One region of the Bradyrhizobium sp. 2S1 genome, then DNA from elsewhere that is predicted to be linked to it. Evidence: riboswitches for the same ligand, from Rfam matches in the RefSeq annotation. Region 1 holds a riboswitch; the other holds the start of a gene.
What was found. A riboswitch is a leader RNA that binds a small molecule or an ion and turns the genes downstream of it on or off. The one in region 1 is predicted to bind S-adenosylmethionine.
Positions count from the first base shown of each region.

Region 2: it holds a riboswitch for S-adenosylmethionine, as region 1 does, so the genes downstream of both, metX (homoserine O-acetyltransferase MetX) here and HAP54_RS05910 (O-succinylhomoserine sulfhydrylase) in region 1, are expected to answer to the same signal.

Region 1 is NZ_CP147717.1:1,208,670-1,224,112, forward strand. Features, by position in the region: gene HAP54_RS05905 (2'-deoxycytidine 5'-triphosphate deaminase) at 1-969, opposite strand, end outside; SAM riboswitch at 1,092-1,171, shown strand; gene HAP54_RS05910 (O-succinylhomoserine sulfhydrylase) at 1,246-2,439, shown strand; partial or broken gene HAP54_RS05915 (IS4 family transposase) at 2,588-3,718, shown strand; gene HAP54_RS05920 (SDR family NAD(P)-dependent oxidoreductase) at 3,900-4,673, opposite strand; gene pimD (pimeloyl-CoA dehydrogenase small subunit) at 4,810-5,955, opposite strand; gene pimC (pimeloyl-CoA dehydrogenase large subunit) at 6,150-7,340, opposite strand; gene pimA (dicarboxylate--CoA ligase PimA) at 7,558-9,243, opposite strand; gene HAP54_RS05940 (3-hydroxyacyl-CoA dehydrogenase NAD-binding domain-containing protein) at 9,420-11,516, opposite strand; gene HAP54_RS05945 (IclR family transcriptional regulator) at 11,678-12,544, shown strand; gene HAP54_RS05950 (ABC transporter ATP-binding protein) at 12,614-13,411, shown strand; gene HAP54_RS05955 (ABC transporter ATP-binding protein) at 13,408-14,121, shown strand; gene HAP54_RS05960 (branched-chain amino acid ABC transporter permease) at 14,134-15,012, shown strand; gene HAP54_RS05965 (branched-chain amino acid ABC transporter permease) at 15,015-15,443, shown strand, end outside.
Region 2 is NZ_CP147717.1:1,727,576-1,743,018, forward strand. Features, by position in the region: gene HAP54_RS08310 (alpha/beta fold hydrolase) at 1-497, shown strand, start outside; gene metW (methionine biosynthesis protein MetW) at 513-1,178, opposite strand; gene metX (homoserine O-acetyltransferase MetX) at 1,175-2,383, opposite strand; SAM riboswitch at 2,469-2,548, opposite strand; gene HAP54_RS08325 (chorismate mutase) at 2,723-3,586, shown strand; gene hisC (histidinol-phosphate transaminase) at 3,626-4,723, shown strand; gene HAP54_RS08335 (prephenate/arogenate dehydrogenase family protein) at 4,728-5,660, shown strand; gene HAP54_RS08340 (hypothetical protein) at 6,673-7,008, shown strand; gene HAP54_RS08345 (serine hydrolase domain-containing protein) at 7,020-7,967, shown strand; gene HAP54_RS08350 (Bug family tripartite tricarboxylate transporter substrate binding protein) at 8,102-8,980, opposite strand; gene HAP54_RS08355 (ATP-binding protein) at 9,263-11,617, shown strand; gene HAP54_RS08360 (response regulator transcription factor) at 11,580-12,065, shown strand; gene HAP54_RS08365 (alpha/beta hydrolase) at 12,212-13,207, shown strand; gene HAP54_RS08370 (hypothetical protein) at 13,478-13,945, opposite strand; gene HAP54_RS08375 (hypothetical protein) at 14,171-15,443, opposite strand, start outside.

The DNA.
Region 1 (15,443 bases):
GAACGGCACCTCGCGTGAGCGCACTTCGAGCACGGCGCGCGCCCCCTTGCCGCCGGCGCCGGCATAGCCGAAACCGGGATCGAAGAAGCCGGCATAGTGGACGCGGAATTCGCCGACCAGCGGATCGAACGGCACCATCTCCGCGGCGTAGTCCGGCGGCACCTGCACGGCCTCTTTCGAAGCCAGGATGTAGAACTCGCCGGGATCGAGAATGAGGCTGCCGTCGGAGCGCGCCTTGATCGGCTCCCAGAAGTCGTCGACCGCATAGCCGCCGCGGCGATCGACATCGACGACGCCGGTGTGGCGCTTGGCGCGATAGCCGACAAAGCCACCCGAGCTCTCGCCGGAGAGATCGACCGACAGCGCGACGCCGTGGGTGAGATCGGCATTGTCGGCGTCGACCAGCCGCTCAGCGGCGTGCAGCGCGTCGAGCTCGTCGGCCGTCAAGGTCGCCTCGCCGATCCGGAAACGGACCTGGCTGAGGCGGGAGCCCTCGCGCAGCAGCACGGGAAACGTCTTCGGGCTGATCTCGGCATAGAGCGGGCCGTGATAGCCGGCGCCGATCATGTCGAAGCGGCGGGTGCCGTCGGCGATCACGCGGGTGAAGACGTCGAGCCGTCCAGTCGAGCTCTTCGGGTTGGCCGCGGCCACGATCTCCGGCGGCAACGCCAGGCTTTCCAGCAGCGGGACGATGTAGACGCAATTGGTCTCCAGCACCGCCCCGTCGGAGAGATCGATCTCGTGCAGCTTCAGCTGGTCGATCCGCTCGGCGACGGTGGCGTCGGGCCCCGGCAGGAAGCTTGCCCGCACCCGAAAGGCGATGTCGCCGAGGCGGAGATCGAGGCTCGCCGGCTGGATCTGGCTCTCGACAAAGTCGTAGGCGGGCAGAATGAGGCCGGCCTCCGCCATCTCCGCGATCATGCGGTCGGGCAGAATTCCGTTCGATTCTTCTTCCAGCGTGAACGACACGGCGCGGTCCCTCGGGATGGCCCAAAATCAACCTCTGAGCGGCCATCAAGCCCCAAAATATGGGCTTTTACGGGTTATCCGATGACCGTCTTGACGGAAAGGGCGCGAGGGAATATCAGCTGCACTTATCCCGTGGTGATTTGAGCCGGCCGGCTTGCAGCCACGTTAAATAAGTCGCTAAACAGGCCGGGGACAGTGTGATCCCGGCTTGTGGAGGTTTCTCCAGGCCGGTTTTTTTGTGGCCATTTTCTTTGGAATGGCCACCTCGGAGGTCACATGTCTGAATCCAACGCTACCGCCCGCTTTCGTCCCGAAACCCGCCTCGTCCATGGCGGCACGCTGCGCTCGCAATTCGGGGAGACGTCGGAAGGGCTGTTTCTCACCCAGGGCTATGTCTACGACAGCGCCGAGCAATGCGAGGCGCGCTTCAAGGGCCAGGACCCCGGCTTCATCTATTCGCGCTATTCTAATCCGACCATTGCGATGTTCGAGCGCCGCATGATCGAGCTCGAGGGCGCCGAAGCCGCGCGCTCGACCGCGACCGGCATGGCCGCGGTAACCACCGCGATCCTCGCGCCGCTGAAGGCCGGCGACCACGTGGTGGCGTCGAAGGCGCTGTTCGGCTCGTGCCTCTATGTCGTGCAGGACCTGCTGCCGCGCTACGGCATCGAGACGACGCTGGTTGACGGCCTCGATCTCGACCAGTGGCAGCGCGCGTTGCGGCCGAATACGAAAACCTTCTTCCTGGAGAGCCCGACCAATCCGACGCTCGACGTGCTCGATATCGCGGCAATCGCTGAGATCGCGCATAGCGGCGGCGCCCGGCTGATCGTCGACAATGTGTTTGCCACGCCGATCTGGCAGAGCCCACTGTCGCTCGGCGCCGACGTCGTGGTCTATTCCGCGACCAAGCATATCGACGGCCAGGGCCGCTGCCTCGGCGGCATCATCCTGTCGTCGGAAGCCTTCATCGCCGAGCATATCCATAATTTCATGCGCCAGACCGGTCCGTCGCTGTCGCCGTTCAACGCCTGGGTGCTGCTGAAGGGTCTCGAGACGCTTCCCGTCCGGGTCCGCGCCCAGACCGAAAACGCGGCGAAGATCGCCGACGCGCTGGCCAAGCATCCGAAGGTCACGCGACTGGTTTATCCCGGCCGCGCCGATCATCCGCAGGCCGAGACGGTGAAGAAGCAGATGGGCGCCGGTTCGACGCTGGTCGGCTTCGAGGTGAAGGACGGCAAGGCCGGTGCTTTCCGCTGCCTCAATGCGCTGAAGATCTCGCGCATCTCCAACAATCTCGGCGACGCCAAGAGCCTCGTCACGCATCCCGCGACCACGACGCATCAGCGCCTGGCGCCGGAAGCCCGCGCCGAGCTCGGCATCAGCGAAGGATTTATTCGCTTCTCGGCGGGCCTGGAGCATCCCGACGATCTGATCGAGGATTTTGTGCGGGCGCTGGAGCAGGTTTGAGGGCAAGGTAGAAGCCCCAGGTGGGCTGCGCTCCCTCTCCCGCTTGCGGCAGGGCTGTCCGGGGAATGATTCACTGTGTCGCGGTGCATGCTCGGCAAAACCGAGGCAAATCGGTCTTTTCTGGTTGTCGAGACACAGAAGGCCGAGCATGCGATTTCGCGATAGCATTTTTAGTAGGCTGCTTGAACCGATCAATCGGCGGCAGTTTCAGACGGCTGTGGATCGTCTGGACGGGGATGCCTACGACAAGTCGTTCAAGAGCTGGGATCACCTGGTAGCGCTGATCTATGCGCAGTTGAGCGGGAACAACAGCCTGCGCGCCGTGGTGACCGGCTTCAACGCCAATCCTCAGCATCACTATCATCTGGGCACCGGCAGGTTGTCCCGCTCGACGCTGTCGGATGCCAATACCCGCCGCCCGTCCAGCATTTTTGCGCAAACCTTTGCACGATTGTCGGCGATGGCAAGCCGGCAGTTGCGGGGCGAAGGCAAGGAGATGGTGCGCCTGATCGACGCCAGTCCGATCCCGCTTGGCAAAGTTTGCACCTGGGCGGTGTGGAACGGCCGCATCCGCGGCATGAAGCTGCACGTGGTCTACGATCCCAAGGGCGATATCCCGAAGTGCGTCGAGGTGACGGCTGCCAACGTCAACGATATCGAGATCGGTCGCCAGACTCCGATCCAGGCCGGCACAACCTACGTGTTCGACAAGGGATATTGCCGTTTCGACTGGTGGCAGAAGATCAATGATAGCAAGGCTTTCTTCGTGACCCGGCCGAAGACGAGCATCCGGCTACGCGCGGTCAGGCATCGCACCATCCGCAACAGCAAGGGGGACGGCTTCAGGATCATCGTCGACGACGAGGTGAAGCTCACCAGTAAGGGCGACTCGCGTTTGCCGATACCGCTGCGGCGCATCAAGGTCAGGCGGGAGAACGGCGGCGTGATCACGCTTCTCACCAACGATACGACCCGAACGGCCGTCGAGATCGCCGCCCTCTACAAGAGCCGGTGGCAGATCGAACTGCTGTTCCGCTGGATCAAGCAGCACCTCGACATCCGCAAGTTCCTCGGCACCAACGACAATGCAATCCGCCTGCAAGTGCTTGCTGCGATGATTGCCTACCTACTGTTGCGCATTGCCGCGCGGACCAACTGCATCAAAATGCTGCCGCTCAGGCTCGCCGAACTCGTCAGCCAGTTCCTGTTCACCCGGCGAGCCTTCGCCAGCATCGACAAGCCTCCGCCAATCAACCCTAGCCGCCGCAAATGCAGAACGCCCTCAACCAGATGGAACTCTGCTATGGTTGAATTTCCCCGGACAGCCCTGCGCTTGCGGGGGAGGGTCGGGGTGGGGGCTCTCTCCACGATTCATTCCGTGGAGAGAGCCCCCACCCGCATCGCATCTCCGATGCGATGCGACCTCCCCCGCAAGCGGGAGAGGTGAAGCCAGTCTGCTGCTACGTCGCCGCCGTCGTCACGCCGCCATCGACCACAATGGTCTGGCCGGTCATGAAGGTCGACGCGTCGGAGGCAAGATAGGCCACCGCGCCCGCGATCTCGTCGGGCTCGCCGATGCGGCGGAGCGGCGTCGATGCGGTGCGGCGCTTCAGATTGTCCGGGTCCTCCCACAGCGCGCGGGCGAAATCGGTCTTCACCAGGCCCGGCGCCACGCAATTGACCCGCACGCCCTTCGGGCCCCATTCGCCGGCGAGGCTGCGGCACAGCGCAAAATCCGCTGCCTTGGAGATGCCGTAGGCGCCGATCACGGTCGAGCCGCGCAGGCCGCCGATCGAGGAGATGATCACGACCGAGCCCTTGCCGCGTTCGGCCATCTGCGGGATCGCCAGCGCGGACAGCCAGATGTTGCTCTTGACGTTGGAGCCCATGATCTTGTCGAAGGCCTCGTCGGTGATGTCGAGCAGCGGGCCGTAATAGGGGTTCACCGCGGCGTTGCAGACCAGGATGTCGATCTTGCCGTAGTGCTTGATCGTGCCCGAGACCAGCGCCTCGACCTCGTTGCGGCGTGAAATGTTGCAGGGGATGACGAGCGCATCGCCGCCCGCCTTCTTGATGCCGTCGGCAACTTCCTCGCAGGCATCCGCCTTGCGCGAGGAGATCACGACCTTGGCGCCGAGCTTTGCCAGCAGCTCCGCCGAAGAGCGGCCGATGCCGCGGCTCGAGCCGGTGACGACCGCGACCTGGCCGCTGAGATCGAACGGGGTGTTTTTCATTGTTGTTGCCTCCCTGTTTGTTCTTGCTCCGTCATGGCCGGGCTTGTCCCGGCCATCCACGTCTTATGTTTGCAGCCAAGACGTGGATGCCCGGCACAAGGCCGGGCATGACGATCTTGATGTAGATGCCGTGCGATCAACCCAGCAGCCCGCCACCCTCGCTGACGCGACGGAGGTGGTAGTCGGTGTCACCGAGCGTGTTCTCGATCATGGTCAGCCGCTTGAAGTAGTGACCGATCTTGGCCTCCATGGTCATGCCGATGCCGCCATGGAGCTGGATCGACTGCTGGCCGACGAACTTCAAGGATTTGCCGACCTGCACCTTGGCGGCCGCGACCGCGGACGAACGCTCCTTGGCATCGTCGAAGTCCGCCGCCATGGTCGCGAACATCGACATGCTGCGGGCCTGCTCCAGCGCCACGAACATGTCGGCGGCGCGGTGCTGCAGGCTCTGGAACGAGCCGATCGCAACGCCGAACTGCTTGCGGGTCTTGATGTACTCGACGGTCTCCTTCAGCGACTCGTCCATCGCACCGACGGCTTCCGCGCACAGCGCAATGCGGGTTTCGTCCGCCACGCGCTCGATCAGGGGCAGGCCGTTCTCGGGATCGCCGATCACAGCGTCCGCACCGACCTCGACATTGGTGAAGGTGATGTCGGCCGCGTGCAGGCCGTCCTGGGTGGGATAACCCTTCCGGGTGACTCCGTTGGCGTCCGCCGGAACCAGAAACACGCCGATGCCGGTCTTGTCGCGCCGGCCGCCCTTGGTGCGGGCGGTCACGATCAGCGTGTCGGCGTTCTCGCCGTTGAGCACGACGAACTTCTCGCCGTCGATCACCCAGCCGGCGCCCTTCTTCTTTGCCGTCGCCACGACGTCAAAGAGGTCGTAGCGCGAGTTCTTCTCGAGCTGCGCGAAGCCGAAGGTCTTGCTGCCGTCGATGATGCCGGGGATGAACTTGGCCTTCTGCTCGGCCGAGCCGCCATGGCGCAGGAAGCCGCCGCCGACCACGACGGTGGCGAGATAGGGCTCGACCACCAGCGCCTTGCCGAGCGCCTCCATCACGATCATGGTCTCGACCGCGCCGGCGCCGAAGCCACCGTCGGTCTCCGCGAACGGCAGACCGAGCAGGCCCTGCTCGGCGAGCTTGCCCCAGAGGGCTTTGCTCCAGCCGCCCTTCTCCTTCATGTACTTCTTGCGCGCATCGAAGTCGTAGGCATCGCTGAGGAGCCCGTCGACGCTTTCCTTGAGAAGCCGCTGCTCCTCGGACAGATCAAAATCCATGTTCGTTCCCTTAAACTAATAGCCGTTACCGAAACCGGAGCCCTCTTCACCTCGCCCCGCTTGCGGGGAGAGGTCGAAATTCAAGCACAGCTTGAATTTCGGGTGAGGGGTACAGGTCTCTCGACAGTCATCGCTCGGAGAGAAGCCCCTCACCCCAACCCTCTCCCCGCAAGCGCGGGGAGAGGGAGAGGAAACTACAGCCCCAGCACCGCCTTGCTGATGATGTTGCGCTGGATCTCGTTGGAGCCGCCGTAGATCGAAACCTTGCGGTTGTTGAAGTAGCTCGGCGCGATCTGCGCGGTCCAATCCATGCTCTCGTTCGAGCCGGCATCGCCGTGCTCATCATAGGGCGCGGCGAACGGACCGATGATCTCCATCAGGAGCTCGGTGGTGGTCTGCTGGATTTCCGAGCCCTTGATCTTGAGCACCGAAGACGCCGGATTGGGCTTGCCCTTGCCGTGCTTGCCCTCATCGGCGACGACGCGGAGCTGGGTGAGCTCGAGCGCCTTCAGCTCGATCTCGCACGCGGTGAGCTTTTCGCGGAACGCCGGATCCTCGATCACCGGGCGGCCGCCGGCCTCGACCTTGGAGGCCAGCGCGCGGATGCGGCGCAGCCGCTCCTTCGATACGCCGACCCGGGCGATGCCGGTGCGCTCATTGCCGAGCAGGAATTTTGCGTAATCCCAGCCCTTGTTCTCCTCGCCGATCAGGTTCTCGTAAGGCACCTCGACGTCGTCAAAGAACACTTCGTTGACCTCAACGCCGCCGTCGATGGTCTGGATCGGGCGCACGGTGACGCCCTTCGACTTCATGCTGAACACGATGAAGGAGATGCCCATCTGCTTCTTCGCATTGTTGTCGGTGCGGCAAAGGCAGAAGATCATGTCGGCATGCTGGGCCAGCGTGGTCCAGGTCTTCTGGCCGTTGATGATCCACTTGTCGCCCTTGCGCTCGGCCTTGGTCTTCAGCGACGCGAGGTCCGAACCCGAGCCCGGCTCCGAAAAGCCCTGGCACCACCAGTCATCGACACTGGCAATGCGCGGCAGGTATTCCTTCTTTTGCTTCTCGTTGCCGAAGGTGTAGATCACCGGGCCGACCATGCTGACGCCGAAGGCGAGCGGCTGCGGCGCCGGATAGGACTGCAGCTCCTCGTTGAAGATGTAGTGCTGCACGGTGGTCCAGCCGGTGCCGCCATATTCCTTCGGCCAATGGGTGACGCCCCAGCCCTTCTTGTTGAGGATGCGCCACCAGGTGACCATCTCGTCCTTCGACAGATGGCGGCCTTCCTGCAGTTTGCGCCTTGTCTCCGGCGGCACGTTGTTCTTGAAGAACTCCCGTACCTCCTCGCGAAACGCTATCTCTTCCTTGGTGAAAGCGAGATCCATCGGATCCTCCTTTGAAAGTTGAATTACCCTTCTAACTCTCTCGCTGTCGTCCCTGCGAAAGCAGGGACCCATAACCACCGGCCATCGCAACTGGCAAAGCTGGCCGCCGCTTGTGCCTCTTGCGAGGGCCGCGGCATATGGGTCCCGGCTCGCGCTTCGCTTGGCCGGGACGACGAAATAACTACAACACCTCGAACAGGCGCGATGACTGCGTCCGTCATGAGCGGGGTCCTGATGCAGTCTGTTGTTGAGGTTGCGATGTCTTCGGCTGTTGCTGGCGCAATTCGTGACGCGACAACTTGCCAACCGGGGTACGCGGCAGCTCGGCGACAAACTCGACCGCAGCCGGCAGTTCATGCTTGCCCAATTTGCCGGTGAGGAACGCGCGCAGCTCGTCGACGGAGAACGCTGGCTGCCCATCGCGCAGCTTGATGAAGGCTTTTGCCGCCTCGCCGCGGTAGTCGTCAACGATGCCGATCACGATCACTTCCTGCACGGCGGGATGGGTGTAGATCGCCTGCTCGATCATCTGCGGATAGACGTTGAAGCCGCCGGAGATGATCATGTCCTTCTTGCGGTCGACCAGATAGAAATAGCCGTCGGCGTCCATGTAGCCGATGTCGCCGGTGAGGAAGCGGTCGCCGACAAAGGCCTCGGCGGTTTCCGCGGGCCGGTTCCAGTAGCCCTTGGTGACGTTCGGGCCGCGGATGCGGATTTCGCCGACCTCGCCGACCGGCATCACCCTGGTGGAATCCTCCAGCGACACCACGTCCATCTCGATGCCGGGCAGCATCAGCCCGATCGAGCCCGGCTTCTCCGGCCCTTCCTTGGGATGGCCGGTGCCGGGCGAGCAGGTCTCGGTCATGCCCCAGCCGCTCTTCAGCTTCATGCCGACGCGGCGCTCGAAGACTTTTGCGACTTCGACCGGCAGCGGCGCGCCGCCGGAGCCGGCGACCACCAGCGAGGAGAGATCGCGCTTGTCGAGATCGGGAAGCGAGGCGATCGCGATCCACATCGTCGGCACGCCGGGAAACACCGTCGCGCGCTTGACCTCGATGTCGCGCATCACGGCTTCGACGTCGAAGCGCTGGTGCAGCGAGATCAGATGGCCGCGCCGGATCGTCGACAGCAGCACGACAGTCAGCGCATAGATATGAAACAGCGGCAGCACGCAGATCAGGCGCTCGATCGCATTGCGTTCGAGCCGCCCAGGCTTGCCCCAGACGTCGTAGATTGACACCGCCGCGGTGAGATTGCCGTGGCTGAGCATGGCGCCCTTGGGCAGGCCCGTGGTGCCGCCGGTATATTGCAGCAGCGCAACGTCCTCGACGTTGACCGCAGGCCATTGCGCCGGTTTGGTCGCGCCGTCGATGAATTGCCGGTGCGTCACGATGGCGGCATTGTCCGGCAACGCAGTCTGCGGCGTACCGACCTTGCCCCAATTGTCATCCTCGCAAACGATCAGACGGTCGAGCAGACCCTTGGCGAGGAATTTCAGCGCGGTCGGCAGCAGCGCCGAGAGGTTGCTGGTGACCAGCACGCGCGCGCCTGAATCGGACAGCTTGTGCGACAGCGCGATCTCGCCGTCGAGCGGCGACAGATGCACGACACGGGCGCCGGCCTTCAGCGCGCCGAAGAAATTGATCGGATGATCCGGCGAGTTGCCGAGAAACAATGCGACCGACGTGCCCTTGCCGTAGCCGGCCCGCATGAAGGCGGCGGCGGCGGTCTCGACCAGGGTTTCCAGTTCGCCGTAGCTGATCTGGCGTTCCCGGAATTCCAGCACCGGACGCGCGCCGAACTCCGCGGCCGCATTCGAGAGCAGGTCCGGCAGCGTGCCGCGCGCGATCTCGTCGCTCCACTGCACGCCGTTGGGATAATATTGTTCGCCGGGATAGGTCATGAACGTCTTCGCTTTCGTAAGGTGAGCACCGGCGCACGGGCTCCCCTCCCCCTTGCGGGGAGGGGTTGGGGGAAGGGGTACCCCTCGGGCAGTCCCGATGCCGCCCCCCCTCTCCCTAACCCTCCCCCGCAAGGGGGGAGGGAACCCTGTCACCGCCTTCGCGTCGTCGAAGACGATCACGCCGCCTTCGATGCCGCGGCGAGCGAGGCGAAGGTCTTGCCCTCATCGGCGAGCTTCTTGAGCAGCGGCGCCGGCTCGAGCGATGGATCGTTGGTCTCCTTGGCGTAGAAGGCCAGCCGATCGGCGATGTGCTTCAGGCCGACGGTGTCGGCCCAGAACATCGGGCCGCCGCGATAGATCGGCCAGCCATAGCCATAGAGCCAGACCACGTCGATGTCGGACGGCCGCGCCGCGATGCCTTCGGCAAGGATCTTCGCGCCTTCGTTGATCATCGGGTACATCATGCGCTCGAGGATCTCGTCGTCGCTGACGACGCGCTTCTTGCGGCCGAGGCGCAACAGCGTCTCGTCGATCAGCTTCTCGACCTCCGGATCGGGCAGCGCCGCGCGCGAACCCGGCTCGTACTTGTAGTAGCCCTTGCCGGTCTTCTGGCCGAAACGGCCGGCTTCGCAGAGCGCGTCCGCGATCTCCGACTTGATGCCGCGGTCCTTGCGCGAGCGCCAGCCGATATCGAGACCGGCGAGATCGCCCATCGCGAACGGGCCCATCGGCATGCCGAACTTCGTTACCACGGCGTCGACCTGCTGCGGCAGCGCGCCTTCGAACAGCAGCTTCTCGGACTGCTTGCCGCGCTGCGCCAGCATGCGGTTGCCGACGAAGCCGTCGCAGACGCCGACCACGGCCGGCACCTTGGCGATCTTGCGGGCGATCGAGACGGCGGTGACCAGCGCGTCCGGCGCGGTCTTGTCGGCGCGCACGATCTCGCACAGCTTCATGACGTTGGCCGGCGAGAAGAAGTGCATGCCGAGCACGTCCTGCGGACGCTTGGTCGACTGCGCGATCTCGTCGATGTTGAGATAGGAGGTGTTGGAGGCCAGCACCGCGCCCGGCTTGGCGTACTGATCGAGCTTGCCGAACACTTCCTTCTTGACCGCCATGGTCTCGAACACCGCCTCGATAACCAGGTCAGCATCCCCGACGTTCTCGATACCGACGACGCCGTTGATCAGGGCCATGCGCTTGGCGGGCGCGTCCGCCGGGATGCCACCGCGCGCGGCGGTCGCCTCATAGTTCTTCTGCATGATGGCCAGGCCGCGCTTCAGCTGCTCCTCGCCGGTCTCGACCAGGGTGACCGGGATGCCGGCATTGGCGAACGACATCGCGATGCCGCCGCCCATGGTGCCAGCGCCGAGGATGGCGACGCGCGCCACGTTGCGGCCCTTGGTGCCCTCGGGGACACCGGAAATCTTGGCGGCTTCACGCTCGGCGAAGAAGGCATAACGCTGCGCCTTGGACTGGTCGCCGTCCATCAGCTTCAGGAAGCCCTCGCGCTCCTTCTTCAGGCCTTCATCGAACGGCAGGTCGATTGCGGCACCGACGGCGTCGGCGGCAGCGAACGGCGCCTCGAGGCCGCGCGCCTTCTTGGTCAGCGCGGCGACCGCATTGGTGAAGATCGAACGATCGGCCCTGGCCGCGGCGAGCTTGCTGTCGTCATCACGCAGCTTGCGCAGCGGACGCTTCTCGGCGACCAGCTTGCGCGCAAATGCCTCACCGCCGGACGCCGGGCCTTCCACGATCTCCTCGATCAGGCCGTTCTTGAGCGCCACCTCGGCGCTGATCGGATCGCCGCCGACGATCATCTTGACCGCGAGCTCGGGACCGACCGCGCGCGGCAGCCGCTGGGTGCCGCCGGCGCCCGGCAGCAGGCCGAGCTTCACCTCGGGCAGGCCGAGCTTGGCGTCCTTGGTGGCGACGCGATAGTGGCAGGCCAGCGCGACCTCGAGACCGCCGCCGAGCGCCGTGCCATGGATCGCGGCAACGATCGGCTTCGGCGAGCTTTCCATCAGGCTCAGCACTTCGGCGAGCCCGGGCGGCTTCGGCGGCTTGCCGAATTCGGTGATGTCGGCGCCGGCGATGAAGGTGCGGCCGGCGCAGGTCAGCACGATGCCCTGGACCTGCGGATCGTCGATCGCGGCCTTGATGCCATCGAAGATGCCGCCGCGCACGGCCGCGCTCAGCGCGTTCACAGGCGGACTGTTAACCGTGACGACTGCAATGTTGTCATGACGTTCGAGCTTGACGACTTCACTCACCGGGACTCTCCCTGGATGCTTCTTGTGTTGAGTAGCTGCACGACTTGCGTTGAGCCGCTACGATTAGACCAATTTCGCACTGCGAAATTTAATTCCACATCTTGACACGGAGGGTTATTTTGAAGCACGAGCCTTGTCAACGAGCATGACAAGGTCAGGGAATGAAGCGCGCCGGGAAGAAAACAGCGACCGATCGCAATTTCGTCGTCGCGCTTTCCCGCGGACTGGACGTCCTGCGTGCATTTCAACCCAATGACGGGCTGCTCGGCAATCAGGAGATTGCGGCCCGCACCAAGTTACCGAAGCCGACGATTTCCCGGCTGACCTACACGCTGACCAAGCTGGGATACCTTACACCTGTACCGAAGTTCGAGAAGTACCAGCTCGCGCCGTCGGCGATGGCACTCGGCTACGCCGCGCTCGCCAATCTCGGCGTTCGGCATTTGTCCGAACCTTATCGGGAAGAAGTAATGCGCGCGACCGGCGGCGCAGTCGCCGTCGGCGGCCGCGACCGTCACAGCATGATCTATTTCGGCCAGAGCCGGAACGGCCTGGCGCTCGGCGTGCAACTCGACGTCGGCTCGCGGGTGCCGATCGCAACCACGGCGATGGGACGTGCCTATATTTGGGCATTGCCACCCGAGGAGCGTGCGGCTTTATTACGCGAGCTGCGAGATCACTATGGCAGCCGCTGGGCCAAGATCCGCGACGGCATCGAGCGCTCCGGCGAGACGGTGGCGAAGCACGGTTTCACCTTGTCCACCGGCGACTGGCAGGATGATGTCGCCGCGGCCGGCGTTGCATTGAAATTGAACGACGGAACCGGCCCCTATGCTTTCAATTGCGGCGCGCCGGCATTCCGCTTCACGGAAGATCGATTGCTCAACGACATTGGACCTCGCCTTGTCGCGATGGTAAGGAACATCGAGCAGGCGCTCGGTGGAATGGCGCCGCAATCCAAAAAAGAAACAAGCAAAAAGACCAGAGTAGGAGGGAAAGTTGCACGTTTGGCCGAGGGGATCAGATAGCCTCCATCACGTCCGGCGAAGCACATCGCAGGGCCGCTCGCACCGCTCGAAGACGGCGGGCGAGACGAGATGACGCAGGCACAGCTCGCGCAGGGGAATGATCCTCTGCTCGCGGTTCGCGACGTCAGCGTCGTGTTCGGCGGCATCATCGCGTTGAACGGCGTGTCGTTCGACATGCGTCATGGACAGATCCTCGGCCTGATCGGGCCGAACGGCGCCGGCAAGACGACGCTGTTCAACTGCCTGTCGCGGCTCTACCAGCCGTCGTCCGGCGACATCCTGATGGAAGGCAAGAGCATCTTGTCGCGCCCGCCGCACCGGATCGCCGAGATCGGCATCGGCCGCACCTTCCAGAACGTCGCGCTGTTCCCCAACCTGTCCGTGCTCGACAATGTGCGCGTCGGCGCGCATGCGCGCACCTCGAGCGACATCGTCAGCGACTCGCTGCGCCTCGCCTGGGTCCGCCGCGGCGAGCACGACATGAACAAGAAGGTGCACGACATCCTCGGCTATCTCGATCTCGAGGACGTCGCCCACACCGTGGTCTCGGGGCTTCCCTTCGGCACCCAGAAGCGGGTCGAGCTGGCGCGCGCTTTGGCCGCGGATCCGAAGATCCTGCTGCTCGACGAGCCGGCCGGCGGCCTCAATCACGAGGAAGTCTACGTGCTCGGCGACCTGATCCGCAAAATCCGCGACGACCGTAAAATTACGGTGTTGCTGGTCGAGCATCACATGGGTCTCGTGATGTCGATCGCCGACCACGTCGTCGCGCTCAATTTCGGCCGCAAGCTTGCCGAAGGCACGCCGGCCCAGGTCCAGGCCGACCCTGATGTCATCAAGGCCTATCTGGGGAGCAAGGACCAATGACAGCGATGCTCAACGTCAAGGACCTGCGCGCCTATTACGGTCAGGTCCAGGCCCTGCACGGCCTCAGTTTCTCGCTCAACGAGGGTTCGTTGACCACGCTGCTCGGCGCCAACGGCGCCGGCAAGACCACCACGCTGCGCGCGATCTGCAACATGGTGCGATCGACCGGCGCGATCGAGTTCGAGGGCAAGCCGATCGGCACCCGTTCTACTGAAAACGTGGTCCGCCTCGGCATTGCCCATGTGCCGCAGGGCCGCGGCACCTTCACCAACATGACGGTGGAGGAAAACCTGCAGCTCGGCGCCATCAGCCGCTCGGACAAGCAGGCGATCGGCTCCGACATCGAGCGGATGTACGAACATTTCCCGGTGCTGAAGCAGCGCTACACCCAGCAGGCCGGCACGCTGTCAGGCGGCGAGCAGCAGATGCTCGCGGTGGCGCGCGCGCTGATGCTGCGGCCGCGGCTGATGCTGCTCGACGAGCCGTCATTCGGCCTCGCCCCGCTGATCGTGCGCGACCTGTTCCGCATCCTCGGCAAGATCAATCGCGAGGAAAAGGTGACCATCCTGGTGGTCGAGCAGAACGCGCAGCTCGCGCTCGAGCTCGCCGACCAGGCCTATGTGATCGAAACTGGACGGATCGTGATGTCGGGCAATGCCAAGGACATCGCGAACAACGAAGACGTCCGCAAATCCTATCTCGGCTACTGAGGAGCTGGCACAATGGAGCTTTTTGCCAACCAGGTCCTGGCCGGCATCGCCACCGGCGCGATCTATGCCTGCATGGCGCTCGCGGTGGTCATGATCTACCAGGCCATCGACCATCTGAATTTCGCCCAGGGCGAAATGGCGATGTTCTCGACCTTCGTGTCCTGGCAGCTGATGCAATGGGGCGTGCCATATTGGGGCGCTTTCGTGCTCACCGTCGCGTTTTCCTTCGCCGCCGGCATTGCGATCGAGCGGCTCTTGTTCAAGCCGCTGGCGAAGGCGCCGATCCTGACCAACGTCGCCGGTTTTATCGCGCTGTATGCGATCATCAACAGCGTCGCCGGCCTTATCTGGGACTTCACCATCAAGCAGTATCCGACGCCGTTCGGCTCTTCCCCGTTCCTCGGCAGCCAGCTGATCTCGACCCACCAGGCCGGCATGATCGGCATTACGCTCTTGATGCTGCTCCTGCTGTTCTTCTTCTTCCGCTTCACCCGGGTGGGTCTTGCGATGCGTGCCGCCGCATCGGTGCCGGAATCGGCGCGGCTGGTCGGCATCAACACCTCGTGGATGATCGCGCTGGGCTGGGGCATGGCCGCGGCGATCGGCTCAATCGCCGGCATGATGATCGCGCCGGTGGTGTTCCTCGAGCCGAACATGATGCTGGGCGTGCTGATCTACGGATTTGCCGCCGCCGTGCTCGGCGGCCTGACCAGCCCGTTCGGTGCCGTGATGGGCGGCTTCCTGGTCGGCATCTTCGAGAACCTCGTCGGCACCTACATCCCCGGCGTCGGCAATGAGCTGAAACTTCCGATCGCGCTTGCGCTGATCATTGTCGTCCTGGTCGTCAAACCGGCAGGCCTGTTCGGTCGCGCCATCGTGAAGCGAGTTTGATCATGAGCGCCGCTGAAGAAGTCGAAGTCGTCACCGAAGGCCAGGCCGTCGAGGCCGTTCCCAAGCGCGCCATGACGCTGGGCTATGGCACGTCGCTCGTCGTGCTCGCCGCGCTGATCCTGATCCCGGTGTTCGTGAAGAACTTCATCATCTTCCAGATGACGATGCTTCTGATCTACGGCCTTGCGGTGATGGCGCTCAACATCCTGACCGGCGGCTCCGGCCAGTTCTCGCTCGGTCAGAGCGCGTTCTACGCCGTCGGCGCCTATACCTCGGCGATCCTGATGGAGCATGTGGGCATGAACTATGCCCTCACGCTGCCGATCGCCGGCATCGTCTGCTTCGGCTTCGGCTTCCTGTTCGGCCAGCCGGCGCTGCGGCTTTCCGGTGTCTATCTGGCGCTCGCCACCTTTGCGCTCGCCACCGCGATG
Region 2 (15,443 bases), 520 kb from region 1:
GCCTCGAGAATCTCGAAGCCTTCCGCGCGCAGTGCCGCGCCAATGCCGAGCAATATGAGACCATCGGCTCGGTCGAGGTCGCCAAGGTGACGCGCGAGGCGCCGAGCCGGATTCCGTTCCTGGTCAAGGATCCGCGCGGCCATGCCGACTTCTACGCCGCGCTCGCCCGCCATGATGCGAAGGGCTCGGCCAACACGATGCGCAGCTTCCAGGGTGGCAGGCCTTCGATCTACACCATGACCGAAGCCATCAAGCGCGCAGCCACGCCGGCGCTGATCCTGTGCGGCGACGAGGACGACAATTGTATCGCGCCCAGCATGTTCCTGAAGCAGCATCTGCCGGCCGCCGGCCTGTCCTTCTTCCCGAAGTCGGGTCACGTGCTCAACCTCGAGGAACCGGCGCTGTTCAACGAGATGGTGGAGCGCTTCATCGCGCTGGTCGAGGCGGGCCGCTGGCCGGTGCGCGATCCGAGATCGCTGGTGGCGGCGCCGGTTTGACGCGACACGCACCGATCACTTCCCCTGCCCACCCCGGCTGAGCAGGAACACGCCCTGCTCGCCGAACATGTTCCACACCCACCACGGCAGATTGAGCGGCACCGGGCGGCCGTAGAGATCGAGCGCCACCGCGCGCTCCATCTTGACGTTGATCTCGTCGCAGAGCTGCACGAAATCCTTGATGGTGCAGAAATGGATGTTTGACGTGTCGTACCAGCTTGCCGGCAAATTCTCGGTGCGCGGCATGTGGCCGCCGATCAGGAGCTGCAGCCGCATCTTCCAGAAGCCGAAATTCGGGAACGAGACGATCGCGCGCTGGCCGATGCGCAACAGATTCTCCAGCACCACCTTCGGCTGCCGCGTCGCCTGCAGCGTCTGCGACAGGATCACGTAGTCGAAGGCGTCATCGGGATAATTGACGAGGTCGGTGTCGGCGTCGCCCTGCACCACCGCCAGCCCCTTGGCGACGCAGCCGTTGACGCCCTCGCGCGACAGCTCGATGCCCCGGCCGTCGATGCCGCGGCTCTCCAAAAGCTGCAGCAATTCGCCGTCGCCGCAGCCGACGTCGAGCACGCGCGAGCCCGGCCGCACCATGTCGGCGACCAATAGATGATCGGTGCGATAGCTGCCGGTTCGCTCGGGCGCGACGCCCGGCAACGGCAATGTCTGCTGCATGCTCATGATTGGCCGCCGCCGCCGTTCAGTCCGCGCGCCTTGCCTGCGGCCTGCAGGAAGGCGCGGGAGATCTCCAGGAATTCGGGCACGTCGAGCAGGAAGGCGTCGTGGCCCCTGTCGGTCTCGATCTCGGCGAACGACACCCGTGCGCTCGACGCGTTCAACGCATGCACCAGCGCACGCGATTCCGAGGTCGGAAACAGCCAGTCGCTGGTGAACGACACCACGCAGAAGCGCGTCTTGATGCCGGCGAACGCCTTCGCCAGCACGCCGCCATGGTCGCCGGCGATGTCGAAATAGTCCATCGCGCGGGTCAGATAGAGATAGGAGTTGGCGTCGAAGCGCTCGACAAAGGACGAGCCCTGGTAGCGCAGATAGCTCTCGACCTGGAAATCCGCATCGAACGAGAAGGTCGGCAGCTCGCGGTCCTGCATACGCCGCCCGAACTTGCGGTGCAGCGCCGCGTCAGAGAGATAGGTGATGTGCGCAGCCATCCGCGCAACCGCCAATCCGCGATGCGGATGCGTGTCCTCGTCGACATAGCGGCCGCCGCGCCAGTCCGGATCGGCCATCACGGCCTGGCGGCCGAGCTCGTGGAACGCGATGTTCTGCGCCGAGTGGCGCGTCGAGCAGGCGATCGCGAGCGTCGCGAACACGCGGTCGGGATAGGCCGCGGTCCATTGCAGCACCTGCATGCCGCCCATCGAGCCGCCGACCACGCAGAACAGCGTCGTGATGCCGAGCCGATCGATCAGCATCGCCTGCGCGCGCACCATGTCGGGGATCGTGATGATCGGGAAATCAAGCCCCCACACCTTGCCGGTCGCAGGATTCAGCGACGCCGGCCCGGTCGAGCCCATGCAGCCGCCGATTACGTTGGAGCAGATGATGAAGTATTTTTCGGGATCGATCGGCTTGCCCGCGCCGACCATAGTGTCCCACCAGCCGGGCTTGCCGGTGACGGGATGGGTGTTGTTGACGTGCTGGTCGCCGGTCAGCGCGTGGCAAACCAGGATCGCATTCGAGCGGTCGGCATTGAGCTCGCCATAGGTCTGGTAGGCGATCTGGAATGGCGCGAGATCGATGCCGCAATCGAGCTTCAGCGGCTGGTCCATCCCGAACTTCGTCAGCAATGACGACGGATGATCGGCCTCATGGGCGCGATCATCGCTCTGGGTTTGTGGGCTCGATATCGGACGCACATTGCTCATCTAGGCGACCCTGCCTCCGCGCGGGAGGGCTCGACGGACCTCAAGCCAATAAAAAATCCGGCCTGAACAAAGGTTCGGCCGGGAGCTGATAAGGTCCCCGGCCTGTTTAGCGAGTTGTTTAACGTGGCTGCAAGCCGGCCGGCTCAAATGACCACGGGACGCAGGGAACGTAGTCCCCGGCTCCCCCGCCGTCAAGGCAGCCAGATCCCCGGCCGATTGGTTAACCGAATGCGCAAGGCACGCCTGCGACGTTTCTCTTTGCTTTCGGTGGCTGTCTTTTCTAATCAGGGACCCTGTCTGACGCGGCATCGGGCCGCGCGGACAACAAGGTTTTAGAGCATGTCCAAGCCACCCCCGTCGCCGCCCTCGCTGCAGGAGCTGCGCAAGGAGATCGATGCGATCGACGAGCAGGTTCACCGCCTGTTGATGGCGCGCGGCGACATCATCGACCGCCTGATCCAGGTCAAGAAGACCCAGGAAGTCGGCTCGGCGTTCCGCCCGGCGCGCGAGGCCAGCATGATGCGCGAGCTGGTGCAGCGCCATCGCGGCATCCTGCCGCTCGACACCATCGAGAGCATCTGGCGCGTCATCATCTCGACCTTCACTTACGTTCAGGCGCCGTTCGCGGTGCATGCCGATGTTTCCGTCGGCGAGTCCGCGATGCGCGACTCGGCGCGGTTTCACTTCGGCTTCGTGGTGCCTTACGTCTCGCATTTCAGCGCGCAGGCCGCGGTCGAGGCGGTGGCAAAATCGAAGGGCGACCTCGCGCTGGTCTCCGCGATCGCGAGCCGCACGCCGTGGTGGAACGCGCTGGAAGCCGATGGCGCACCGAAGATCATTGCGCGGCTGCCGTTCCTCGAACGCGCCGATCATCCCGCCGCGCTGCCGGTGTTCGTGATCTCGCGGGTCGCCGACGACGCCATGGTGACCGAGGTCGAGATGTGGAGCGTGCGCGTCTCCGGCTGGAACGCCGATGTCGCTCGCGCCCTGGCGCCGCTCGCCGAGATCGTCGCGGTCCCCGACACCGCCTTCGACGGCGCGGCGCTGCTGGTCTCGGTCGCGGGGCAAGACCTTAAGAACAAGGGCTTCGAGAAGATCAAGTTCGCGCTGATCGAGGCCGGCGCCTCGGTCCGCTCTTCGGCCCTCGTCGGCAGCCACGCAACGCGCTATACGGTGCCGACTAACGGGTCGGCCAGGACTTGAAGTAAGAGCTAGCCGCCCGTTGTAGATCCGGAGTTGATAATGTCCCGCCCCGTGCCGAACCCCGGCATTCTTGATATTGCGCCCTACACGCCCGGCAAGAGCCCGGTGCCGGAACCGGGCCGCAAGGTGTTCAAGCTGTCCGCCAACGAGACGCCTTTCGGGCCGTCGCCGAAGGCGATCGCGGCCTACAAGGCCGCGGCTGACCATCTCGAGGACTATCCGGAGGGCACCTCGCGCGTGCTGCGCGAGGCGATCGGCCGTGCCTATGGCCTCGATCCCGACCGCATCATCTGCGGCGCCGGCTCCGACGAGATCCTCAATCTGCTGGCGCACACCTATCTCGCACCCGGCGACGAGGCGATCTCGACCACGCATGGCTTCCTGGTCTACCCGATCGCCACCATGGCGAACGGCGCCAGGAACGTGATCGCGGCCGAGACCAACTTCACGGCCGATGTCGACGCCATTCTCAAGGTGGTGACGCCGCGCACAAAACTGGTCTGGCTCGCCAACCCGAACAATCCGACCGGCACCTATCTACCGTTCGACGAGGTGAAGCGCCTGCGCGCGGCGCTGCCGTCGCACGTGCTGCTGGTGATCGACGCCGCCTATGCCGATTACGTCTCGCGCAACGATTACGAGCTCGGCATCGAGCTGGTCGCGACGACGGACAATACGGTGGTGACGCACACCTTCTCGAAGATCCACGGCCTTGCCGCGCTGCGGGTCGGCTGGATGTTCGGCCCGGCGCATATCGTCGATGCCTGCAACCGCATCCGCGGTCCGTTCAACGTCACGACGCCGGCGATGCTGGCGGCGGTGGCGGCGATCGAGGACTCGGCGCATGTACAGATGTCGCGGACCCACACCGAACAGTGGCGCAACTGGCTGACCGAGGAGATCGCCAAGCTCGGATTGAAGGTGACGCCGAGCGTCGCCAATTTCGTGCTGATCCATTTCCCGACCGACAAGGGCAGGACCGCGGCGGAAGCCGACGCCTATCTCACGCGGCGCGGCCTCGTGCTGCGCGCGCTCAACAATTACAAGCTGCCGCATGCGCTGCGCATGACCATTGGCACCGAAGAAGCCAACCGCCTCGTGGTCGAGGGGCTGCGCGACTTCCTGGCCGGAAAGTGACATCGTGACCACCGCTCCGCTCTTCAACCGCATCGCACTGATCGGCTTCGGCCTGATCGGCGGCTCGATCGCGCGCGGCGCCCGCGCGCAGGGGCTGGTCGGCGAGATCGTGACCACCGCGCGATCGGAGAAGACGCGCGCGCGCGTCGCCGAGCTCGGCATCGTCGATCGCGTCGTCGAGACCAATGTCGAGGCGGTCAAGGATGCCGACCTCGTCATCCTCTGCATCCCGGTCGGCGCCTGCGGCCCGGTGGCGGCCGAGATCGCTGGCCATCTGAAGCCCGGCGCCGTTATCTCCGACGTCGGCTCGGTGAAGGGCGCCGTCGTCAAGGACATGGCGCCGCATCTGCCGCAGGGCGTGCACTTCGTGCCCGCGCATCCGGTGGCCGGCACCGAGCATTCCGGGCCGGATTCCGGCTTCGCCGAGCTCTTCATCAACCGCTGGTGTATCCTGACGCCACCCGAAGGCACCGACCCTGCCGCGACCGACCGGCTGCGCGCCTTCTGGGCCGCGCTCGGTGCCAAGGTCGAGATCATGACGCCGGATCATCATGACCTCGTGCTCGCGATCACCAGCCATCTGCCGCATCTGATCGCCTACACCATCGTCGGCACCGCCGACGAGCTGGCGCAGGTGACGGAATCCGAGGTTATCAAGTTCTCCGCCGGCGGTTTCCGCGACTTCACCCGCATCGCAGCCTCCGATCCGACGATGTGGCGCGACGTGTTCCTCACCAACAAGGACGCCGTGCTCGAAATGCTCGGCACCTTCACCGAGGACCTGTCGAAGCTGACCCGTGCCATCAGGCGCGGCGACGGCGAAGCGCTGTTCGACCACTTCACCCGCACCCGCGCCATCCGCCGCGGCATCGTCGAGACCGGCCAGGATTCCGCGGCGCCGGATTTCGGCCGCCCGCATGCGAATTTGAAGAAGTAGGATCACGCGTACCGCTTTCTCCACTTCGTCGTCCTGGCGAAAAGCCAGGACCCATAACCACCGCATTCGGTGATGAAGGGGATCGTGGCCCCAGCGTCGCGCAACAATTCAGATTTGGGGTAATGGGTCCTGGCTTTCGCCAGGACGACCATGAGGATGGTTCTCGATTCAATCTGTCAAACAGCCTGTTCGGTGTCATCACCCGCGCATGCGGGTGATCCAGTATTCCAGAGACGCCGGTGCTGGAGCCGAAAGGCCGCGGCGTACTGGATCGCCCGGTCGAGCCGGGCGATGACAGTGTGGGTGGGGACACAGCTTCGCGTTCTCGCGACATGATTTGTCCGAGCTTTGCGTCTCGTCTCGTCTCGCCCTCTCCTCAAACAGAGGGCGCAGGGAAAGCCGGGTGCCGATCGCACCCATGGGTCCCGCGTAGTAAAAAACGCGGGAGGTAGGACCACAGGTGTAACCGGAAACATCCCGGCTTTCCCTGCGCGATGGTTTTACGGCTTACTTCGTGCCCTCCCCGGCGAGACTGGGCTTGTTTGTCACCGCCTTCGCAAGACGCAATTGCGTCTTACAAGGGGACACCGGCCACTAGGGCGTCAGGACCACACGACTTCACCGTCCGCTTCACACGCATTCGTCGACTGCGCGCTCGGCGTCCACCGCATCTCACCGCAACACCCGTGACGATGCGCAGCGCCCCTCGATCGGGTGAGACGGGCGAACCATACACCGAGTTGTTTTTCTGATAAAGCGAAATATTTTCAGCGCGTGGGCTTGACAGGTTTTGCTGAGTTGCCCGTCGGGTTGTTTTGTCGCAGCCAGATCGCGCCGTCATGGCACGATCCGGGACCTGTCCTCATAAACATCGGCGCCCGAGGGCGAGGCGGAAAGTCGTCTCGCTCTCCCGCAATCGTCGGCTATTGCCCCGAAGCGGACTTGGCGCCAGTCACCGCCGAAGCTCGTGTTGACCCCTGCCGAAAGGGGCCCCTTATGGTAAAACTATTTCATGTCTCAATTTGTCGTCTGCTCGCGAAACGCCAAGTCGACGGTCCTCAATATCAGCCGTCGAGCCTTGCTCGCGTTCATAGGAAGCCTCGTTGCCCTCCCGATTTCACGTGCTCAGGACAATGCGGCCTCAGGCAGCAGCAACGATTTTGAGCATCGTATCCAGCGCATCGTGAATGCCCTAAGGCCTGCTATCGCCGACGCCAGCGGTCGTCCGATGAGGCTTGCTGATCGGATGAACGAACTGCACGTTCCTGGCGTCAGCATCGCCGTGATTCATGGCGGCGGAATCCAGGCCCGCGGGTCGGGGCCGCCACCATCGGTGGTCCGCCTGTAACGCCTGAAACGTTGTTCCAAGCGGCCTCAATCAGCAAACCGGTTACCGCTGTGGCGGCGCTCGCATTGGTTCAGGCCGGGAAACTCGATCTCGATGGCGACGTCAATCTAGCCCTTAAGACCTGGAGAATTCCTGTTAACTCGTTCACCGATCAATCAAGGGTTACACTTCGAAGCCTGCTGAATCATTCGGCTGGTATAACCGTTCCCTATTTTCCGGGATATCCTGCAGGTGCACCCGTTCCGTCACTCGGCGAGGTTCTCAACGGCGCGCCGCTGTGGTGTCGTGCCCTAGCCCGGTTCGAGCTGTCAGCGCATGATTGGTTTGCACTATGCGCGCCTGCAAACACCGCGCCTGTCATTGTCGATCACGAGCCCGGCGCCAGGTTCGCGTATTCTAGCGGCGGCTATACTATAGTGCAGCAATTGCTCATCGACGTAACTGACAAGGCGTTTCCAGAACTGCTTGAAGAACTTGTCCTCAAGCCGTTCGGAATGACCCACAGCAGTTTCCTCCAGCCGCTGCCCAAAAATGTCGCTCAAAATGCCGCAACACCCTATCGAGCGAGCGGAGCGCCGGTACCGGGAGGTCCCCATACCTATCCGGAATTGGCTGCCGCGGGATTGTGGACGACCCCTACCGACGTCGCGCACTTTGCGCTGGGTGTGCTGGACGCATGGACCGGCCGCGACACATCCGTGTTGTCTCAGGCCACGACCCTTCAAATGCTCACACCGGGTCTTGGCGATTATGGACTGGGTCTGATTGTTCGCGGAGTCTCGCCGCATCGACGATTTCAGCATAGGGGCGTCAATGATGGATTCGTCAGTTCGATGATCGTGTTCGAAAATGGTGATGGCGCCGTTATCATGACGAACGGGGCTCGCGGTGGAGAACTGGCCAGCGAGCTCATGCAAAGTATCGCAGCGGAATATGATTGGCCGGATGGCCAGCCCTAGGATGATTCCGCCAATCAACATAAGCCGGCAAGCGTTGGGTTGATTGGTCGGAAGCGATCCGGGCGTTGACCGTGTCTCTTTGAATGTCCGTTGTTGGAGAGGAAGCGGACGCGACCAATTTACGAGTCCACGTCCTACGCCGGCGGCAGGCCGAGCGACTGGGCGGCCTCCATCCAGCCCGGCAATTCGCGCTGATACAGCGCGTTGCTCTCCTTGAAGCCGATCGCCGGCTCCAGCACGAAAGTGTTGAGAACCTCCTTCACCTTGGCATCGTCGTTGGCGGCGACGCAGAGTTCGGACAGTCGGTCGACGATCGGCTGCGGCGTGGCCTTCGGCAATGCCCAGCCCGAGAAGCCGCTCAAGGTGAAGAATTTCGATGTCGCGCCTTGTTCCGGCAGCGTCTTGATCTCCGGGATCGCGGCGACCTTCTTGGAGTGCACCGCGAACACTGTGCCGCGGCCGCTTTGCAGCGCGGATTGCGCGGCGGTGTAGCTGCCCATCGCGACATCGAGCGTGCCTTCCGCGAGCCCGGTCCACATCGGCGCTTCGCCGCGATAATGGATCGGCTCGATCGTGAGGCCGTATTGCTTGTTGAGCTCATTGATCGTCATGTGCGGCGCCGAGCCCGCGCTGTAGGTGCCGAAATTGACCTTGCCGCTGCTGCGCGCATGGGCGACGAAGTCCGCCAGCGTCCTGACGCCGAGCTTCGGGTTCGCGACCAGCGGCAGCCCGGCGCCCGGGATCACGCTGACCAGCGTCAGGTCCTTGTCCATGTCATAGCCGGGGTTCTTCATCATCGCCCGGTTCATCACATAGGTGGCCGAGATCGAGCAGAGGATGGTGTGGCCGTCGGGCGCGGCGCGCGCGACTTCCGCTGCGCCGATCGAGCCCGAGGCGCCCGCCTTGTTCTCGATGACGACGGTCTGCCCGCCTGCGGGGTAGCTGCAGATCATGCGGATCTGCCGCGACGGCCACGCCGCCTGCGCCGACGCCCGGCGCGACAGCAAAGGCATCGCGGCAGCCGCCGCGCCGGCAGCGACGACGTGACGGCGACTGAATTTCACCAAAGCGATTCCCTCCCTGAATTTTCAACGAGGTTATCGCATCGTCCGGCGACAGCGACGGGACAGATTGGCGCAGCGGGCGCGTCGGGCCGGACGCGACAGCCGACAGGCAGACGACCAGTCGGCGATTGTGTACGATAAGGCTCCTGCACCGCTCTCCACCCGTGATAGGATGGGTCCGATACAGACTAGATCGATGCAGCCCGGTGCGACGTCTGGAACGGTTGCGGGATGGCCAAGCGGACGAAGAAGAAACAAGCTCAGACGGGATCGCTCGCCCCCACCACCCGATCTCCAACCCCACGCTTACAAGGCCGCGAGCAGGACGTTGCTCTTATCGATCGGTTGATCGACCGCATCGATCAAGGTGGATCGACGCTCATTATCAGCGGCGAGCCCGGAATCGGGAAATCGACCCTGCTCGAAATCGCCAGGCAGCGAGCCGATGAGCGCGGCTTTTCGGTCCTCAGCATGGCTGGCGTCCTGGCCGAAGTTCATTTGCCGTTCGCAGCGCTCGAGCAGGCATTGCGGCCTCTGATGAAGCAGGCCGCGCGCCTGATTCCCCGGCAACGGTCGGCGCTGCTGGCCGCCTTCGGCATGCATGACGACGCGGGTCCGCCCGATCTCTTTCTGGTGGGGCTGGCGGCGCTGTCCCTTCTCACCGAACGCGCAACGCGCGGGCCCATCCTACTTGTTGCCGACGATGCCCAGTGGCTGGATCAGGCAACCTACGAGGTGTTGGCGTTCATCTCGCGGAGGCTGAGTTCGGACCCTATCGTTCTGCTGCTGGCCATGCGCGATGGTTTCAATCGTCCGTTTGGAGATGCCTCCACACTGCGGCTGCATCTTGCCGGACTTGATCGCGTCGATGCCGAGCGCCTGCTGGACGCCAACGCACCGGGCCTGTCGGCCGATCTGCGCGGCCGCTTCCTCGAACAGGCTGCCGGCAACCCGCTGGCCCTTGTCGAACTGCCGCGCGGCGAGCGGGCAACGGAAGCGCGCGATGCACCGTGGCTTCCACTCACGGAGCGTCTGGAACGCGCCTTCTCGAGCCGCGTGTCGGACCTTCCAGATTGGACCCGAACCCTGCTGTTCGTGGCGGCGGAAAATGACGGAACTTCGCTGTACGAAGTTCTGCATGCCGGCGAGGCGGTATTGGGCGTGCGGGTCGGGGTCGACGCCCTGGCGCCGGCTGTCGCCGCCGGACTGATCGAGGTCGACGCCACTGACGTACGTTTCCGCCATCCGCTGGTTCGCTCCGCGATGCATCAGGCGGCTGAGCTGGCGACGCGTCAAAAAATTCACGCAGCGCTGGCGAGGACCATTCAGGATCAGTTGGATCGCCAGCTATGGCATCGCGCGGCGGCGACGATCGGACCGGACGACGAACTGGCGGACGAACACGACCGTATGGCGACCCGGGCATTGCGGCGGGGCGCCGTTGCCATGGCGATCGCGGTTCTTGAAAATGCGGCCCGACTGAGCAGTACGGCGAAAGCCAGGAGCGACCGTCTGCTGCGGGCTGCCGAACTTGCAGCCGATCTGGGACAACCAGATCTCATGGAACGTCTGCTCCGCCAGGCCGACGTCGATGAAAGCGACCCGCTCACATCGGCCAGGATCGGCTGGTGTCGCGAGATCGGCCAACCTCCGGCGATCGATGATCCCGCAAAGATCCCGGCCCTGCTTGGATTCGCCGCCCGGGCCCACGCCGCAGGCGCCACGGGTCTGGCAGCCAATCTTCTTTGGCGTGCCGCGCAACGCTGCTGGTGGAGCAGTGCAAGCGACGAACTCCGCACCAGGGTTTTTGTTGCGGCAGACCGGCTGAAGCTGCCGGCGAGGGATCCTCTTCTGCTCGCGATCTCCGCCTATGTCGAACCGCTTCGCCACGGCGGTGACGTGCATGTCAAACTCCACGAGCTTTCCAGAGCAAGGGATGGCGATCCAGTCGTTGCGGGAATCCTGGGAAGCGCTGCGAATGTCATCGGCGCCTTCGATCTCGGCACAGGCCTGCTCGCCGGGTCCAGTGCCGCGCTACGCGCACAGGGCCGGCTCGGCGATCTTGCGCGGGTGCTGTTCGCGCAGGGTTGGGCCGAAATGGAAGTCGGCGACTGGACGAGTGCGACGAGGGAGGCCGAAGAATCGGTCCGGCTTGCCGAAGAGACAGATGGCACCTTGTGGATCGCGGCGGCCACGATCCTGAAGGCGCACCTCGCCGGAATGCAGGGCAATCTGGAGCAATCCGAAGCGCATGCGGCGCAGGCGGAGCGCCTGGTCGTATCGATAGGCGCCAGCTTCCTGCTCGCAATGCTGCAGCTCGCGCGTGGCATTTCCGCGATCGCGCGCAGGCCGGCACTGGGAGGCCTGTCAACATCTGCGACGTCTGTTCGCACCTGCCGATCCAGCTTTCAATTCCGGTCTCCAGTTCTTCGGACTTGCGGATTTCGTCGAATCCGCTGTGCTCTCTGGCAACGCCGAAACGGCCCGTGCAGTGGTCGACGAAATGGAGCGTGGATCGGCCCCGACGCCGGTCCCCTGGGTCGAAACCATGCTCCACTACAGCAACGCGCTGCTTGCGGCACCTGAGGATGCCGAACAGTCCTTCTTGCGCGGTCTCGGGCCGGCTGCGAAAAGATGGCCATTCCTGCGAGGACGGCTTCTTCTCGCCTATGGCGGCTGGCTGCGCCGGCAGCGGCGTCCCGCCGACGCGAGGGCCCCGCTGCGCGAAGCTCGCGACATCTTCGACGCACTCGGTGCTTCGCCCTGGAGCGACCGCGCGCGGGAGGAACTACGTGCTTCAGGGGAAGCCTGCCGCCGGCGGACCGAGCAGGTATGGGAGACGCTGACTCCACAGGAGCTTCACATCGCGCAACTCGCCAGTGAGGGCCTCTCCAACAAGGAAATCGGGGCCAAGCTGTATTTGTCCCACAGAACGGTCGGCTACCATCTGCACCGGATATTCTCGAAGACCGGCATCACCTCGCGATCCGGCCTGCGCCACATTCTTGCCAAGACCAGCCCTTCCGCGAGCTAACCCGACCGGTCATCGGACTGGTCATTCGACAGAAGCGACCGCTCCTCCTCCCGGGATACCCAGGTGTTGCGTGCAACCCCTCTCCTGAGAGAACGACCGTGAAACGCTTCTCGTCACTTGCCATCCTTAGCCTCGGAGCAATGCTCATGACCCAAGCCGCCGACGCGGCCCCGGACGCCGCCACTGACCCTCGGATCGATCCTCAGATCCGTTCCTTCCTCGCCAAGCTCAACAAGGACCCCAGTCCGTTCTGGGAACTGCCCCAGCCAAAGCCGCAGCAGATTGTCTCCGACCTGCAGCGCCAGACGGCCGTCGATATGTCCGGCGTCACGACGTCTGAACAAACGATCAACCAGGATGGCCGGACCGTAAAGCTGTACATCATGAAGCCGGCCCAAACGAGCGCCCGGCCCGGCGTCGTGCTGTTCATTCATGGCGGTGTCTGGATCGTCGGCAATTTCGAGAACCATCAGCGCCTGCTGCGCGATCTCGTCGTCGGCACGGGGCAGATCGGGGTATTCGTCGAGTACACGCCGCTGCCGGAGGCCAAGTTTCCGACTCAGCTCGAGGAGAGCTACGTAGCCCTGCAATGGATCGCGCAGCATGCGGCGGAGTTCGGTGCTGACGGCAGCCGGATCGCGGTCGCCGGCAATTCGGTCGGGGGCAACATGGCCGCCGCACTTGCCCTGATGAGCAAGGACCGCAGCGGGCCCAAGATCAGCTTGCAGGTGCTCCTGATTCCGGCGACCGACGCCAGCGTCGATACCGGTTCCTATCGCGAGTATGGGACCGGCCGTTTCCTGGCACGCGCGTTCATGAAGTATGGCTGGGATCTCTACGCTCCCGACATCAAGACCCGCGACAATCCCTATGTGTCGCCGTTACGCGCCAGCATCGACCGCCTCAGGGGCCTGCCGCCGGCGCTCGTCATCACGGCGGAAAACGACCCGCTGCGCGACGAGGGAGAGGCTTACGCAAGGAAGCTCAAGGATGCCGGCGTAGCCGTCGCCGCGGTTCGCTACAACGGCACGATCCATGACTTCGTGTTGCTGAACGCGATCCGCACGGTGCCTTCCACCGAAGCCGCGATCGGCCAGATCAACGAGGCCCTGCGCCAGCATCTCGATCCAGCCACCCACTAAAGCATTTCGAGCGAGGTGGATGCCGTTCGCGTAAACGCCTCAAAACAACAATCTGCAGCCCCGTTCCTATTCGATCGGAACGTGGCTGCAACGCTGCGATCGGCGCGGCGGCGTCTCGGGCTGCCGCGCCGATCGTACGATATCCCGCACGAGGGACTAATGAGTCCGCCCAGAACAGCGGCGGAATTTGACCGACGTTCAGTGGCCATCGCCCTCAATGCGGCCCTTGACGTTGAGGCGCGGCGCGGTGGGTTATGCCTGCAGCTAAGCCTACGAAGCCGCACGATTCGATCGCACCGACATCGCCGCAACCTTCTGCGCCAGCCGCTGCCGGCCGACGAGGCCGGCGGTGGCCAGCATGACGACGCCGCCAAACCACCACGAGCCGATCACGAACTCCCTGGCCCGCGGCGGAATCTCGTCGAAGACGATGCCATAGACCGACACCAGCGCGGCCAGCGCGGCGAGGAAGATGCCGCCCGCGCTCAGCAGCTCGACGACGTCGATGCGCCCCGTCGCGCGCACCGTCAGCTTGGGAACATCGATGCCGAGATAGAAGCCGACCGCGCCGACCACGATCGTCGTGGCGATGAAGGCAAGTGTGCTGAAGACAGCGACGTTGCCCTTCGCCAGCTGCGCGGCGACGAAGGTGCCGGCCATGGCGCCGGCCATCGCCAGCCCGGTTCGCTGCATCACATGCGCGGCGCGGCTGACCATCATCAACTCGCGCGCGAGCACGGCTCGCTCCTTTCTGGTCACGATCCTCATCTGCAGTCTCCTTTCCAGAGCTTCGGTCCGCAGAGGCGGTGAACCGATCTGTCCCGGCATTGCGAGCGAAGTGAAGCAACCCATCGCGCGGCAAGTACAGCGATGGATTGCTTCGTCGCTATCGCTCCTCGCAATGACGAGGTAGATAGGTTCACGCCCTGACAGAATCGAAGCACGCCATTTGCTATTCGATCGCTAGAACGGGTAGTAGCGGACCTGGGTCATGACGATGTGGTCGTCGGTCTTCGGCGCGCCGCCGACACCTTCGAAGGCGAAGCGCTGGTTGTAGGAATACTGCACGCCGGCCTTGATCGCCCCGTAATCGCCTTTGAAGATGGTGTCGTAGAAGCCGACGGTGTACTGCCTGACCTGCGAGGTGTTGGCGTTACAAGTCGCCGCCGGCGAGTTCTCGATGTTGCAGCCGAGATTGTTGTAGAGCGGATTGCCGTAGCCGAACGGCACCGTGCCGACATTGGAGAACGTCGCCTTGGTCTTCTCGAGGCCGGCATAGGCATAGAGATCGAGCGACGGCGTCGTGTGCCAGACCGTGCCGATCAGGAATGCCGTGATCGGCAGTGGCTGGATCGAGCCGTCCTGACGCAAGGTCGCGTCCGGGAACGGCGTCGCGGTAAAACGGCCGAGCGCGCCGTGCGACGCCGAGCCCTGCAGCTCCAGCAGCTTCGGCACGATCTCCGCCGAGAAATGTCCGCCGAAGCTCACCGTGTTGACGTCGTGATTGGCGAAGTTGAAGTGGTCGTAGAAGTCGCGATACATCGCCCAGCCCTCGAAATGCAGCTTGTAGGGCCCGAGCCGCGGATCCCACGCGCCCTTCACGGTGAAATCAGGCACGTGGTTGAGGCTGACATTGTTGGCGTTGTTGAAGAAGCTGCCGCCCGGACCGGTGAGGTTGACCAGCACGTTCGGATTGAGCACGCCCTGCGGTCCGACCGCGGGCGTGCCGACCAGCGGCGTGTTGCCGCCGAAGAACGAGGTCTGCGCATTCTCCGCCGAGACCGCGAGCTTGAACTCGGGCCCGAAATCCTGCCAGACGCGAATGCCGGGCTGCCGGGCCGCGAGGAAGCCGGGCACCGATTCGAAATCGATCACGCCGGGAGCATCGACCCCGCGCGGATCGATGCCGGCCTTGCTCGGCGCATTGAGCGACCAGCTCTGGCCTGCGAGAAAATGCAGGCCGAGATCGGTGCGATCGATCTCGATGCTGGCCTGGCGCAGCCGCGGGTTGAAGGAGTTGGTTGCGACCGAATTCGCGGTCTGCGCCGCGCCTTCGAGATCCAGTTCGCCGTAACCGGCGACACGGGTGTTGGCGAACACCTCGGCTTCCGCGAGCAGCGAGAAGCGGCTCTGCCGCGCGGAGAAGCGCGATTCGTCGGTGTTGAAGTTCTTGCTCTGCGGGAACGGAATGAAGTTGTAGACCGAGCCGGTGTCGGAGGCGAGATTGCGGCTGCGG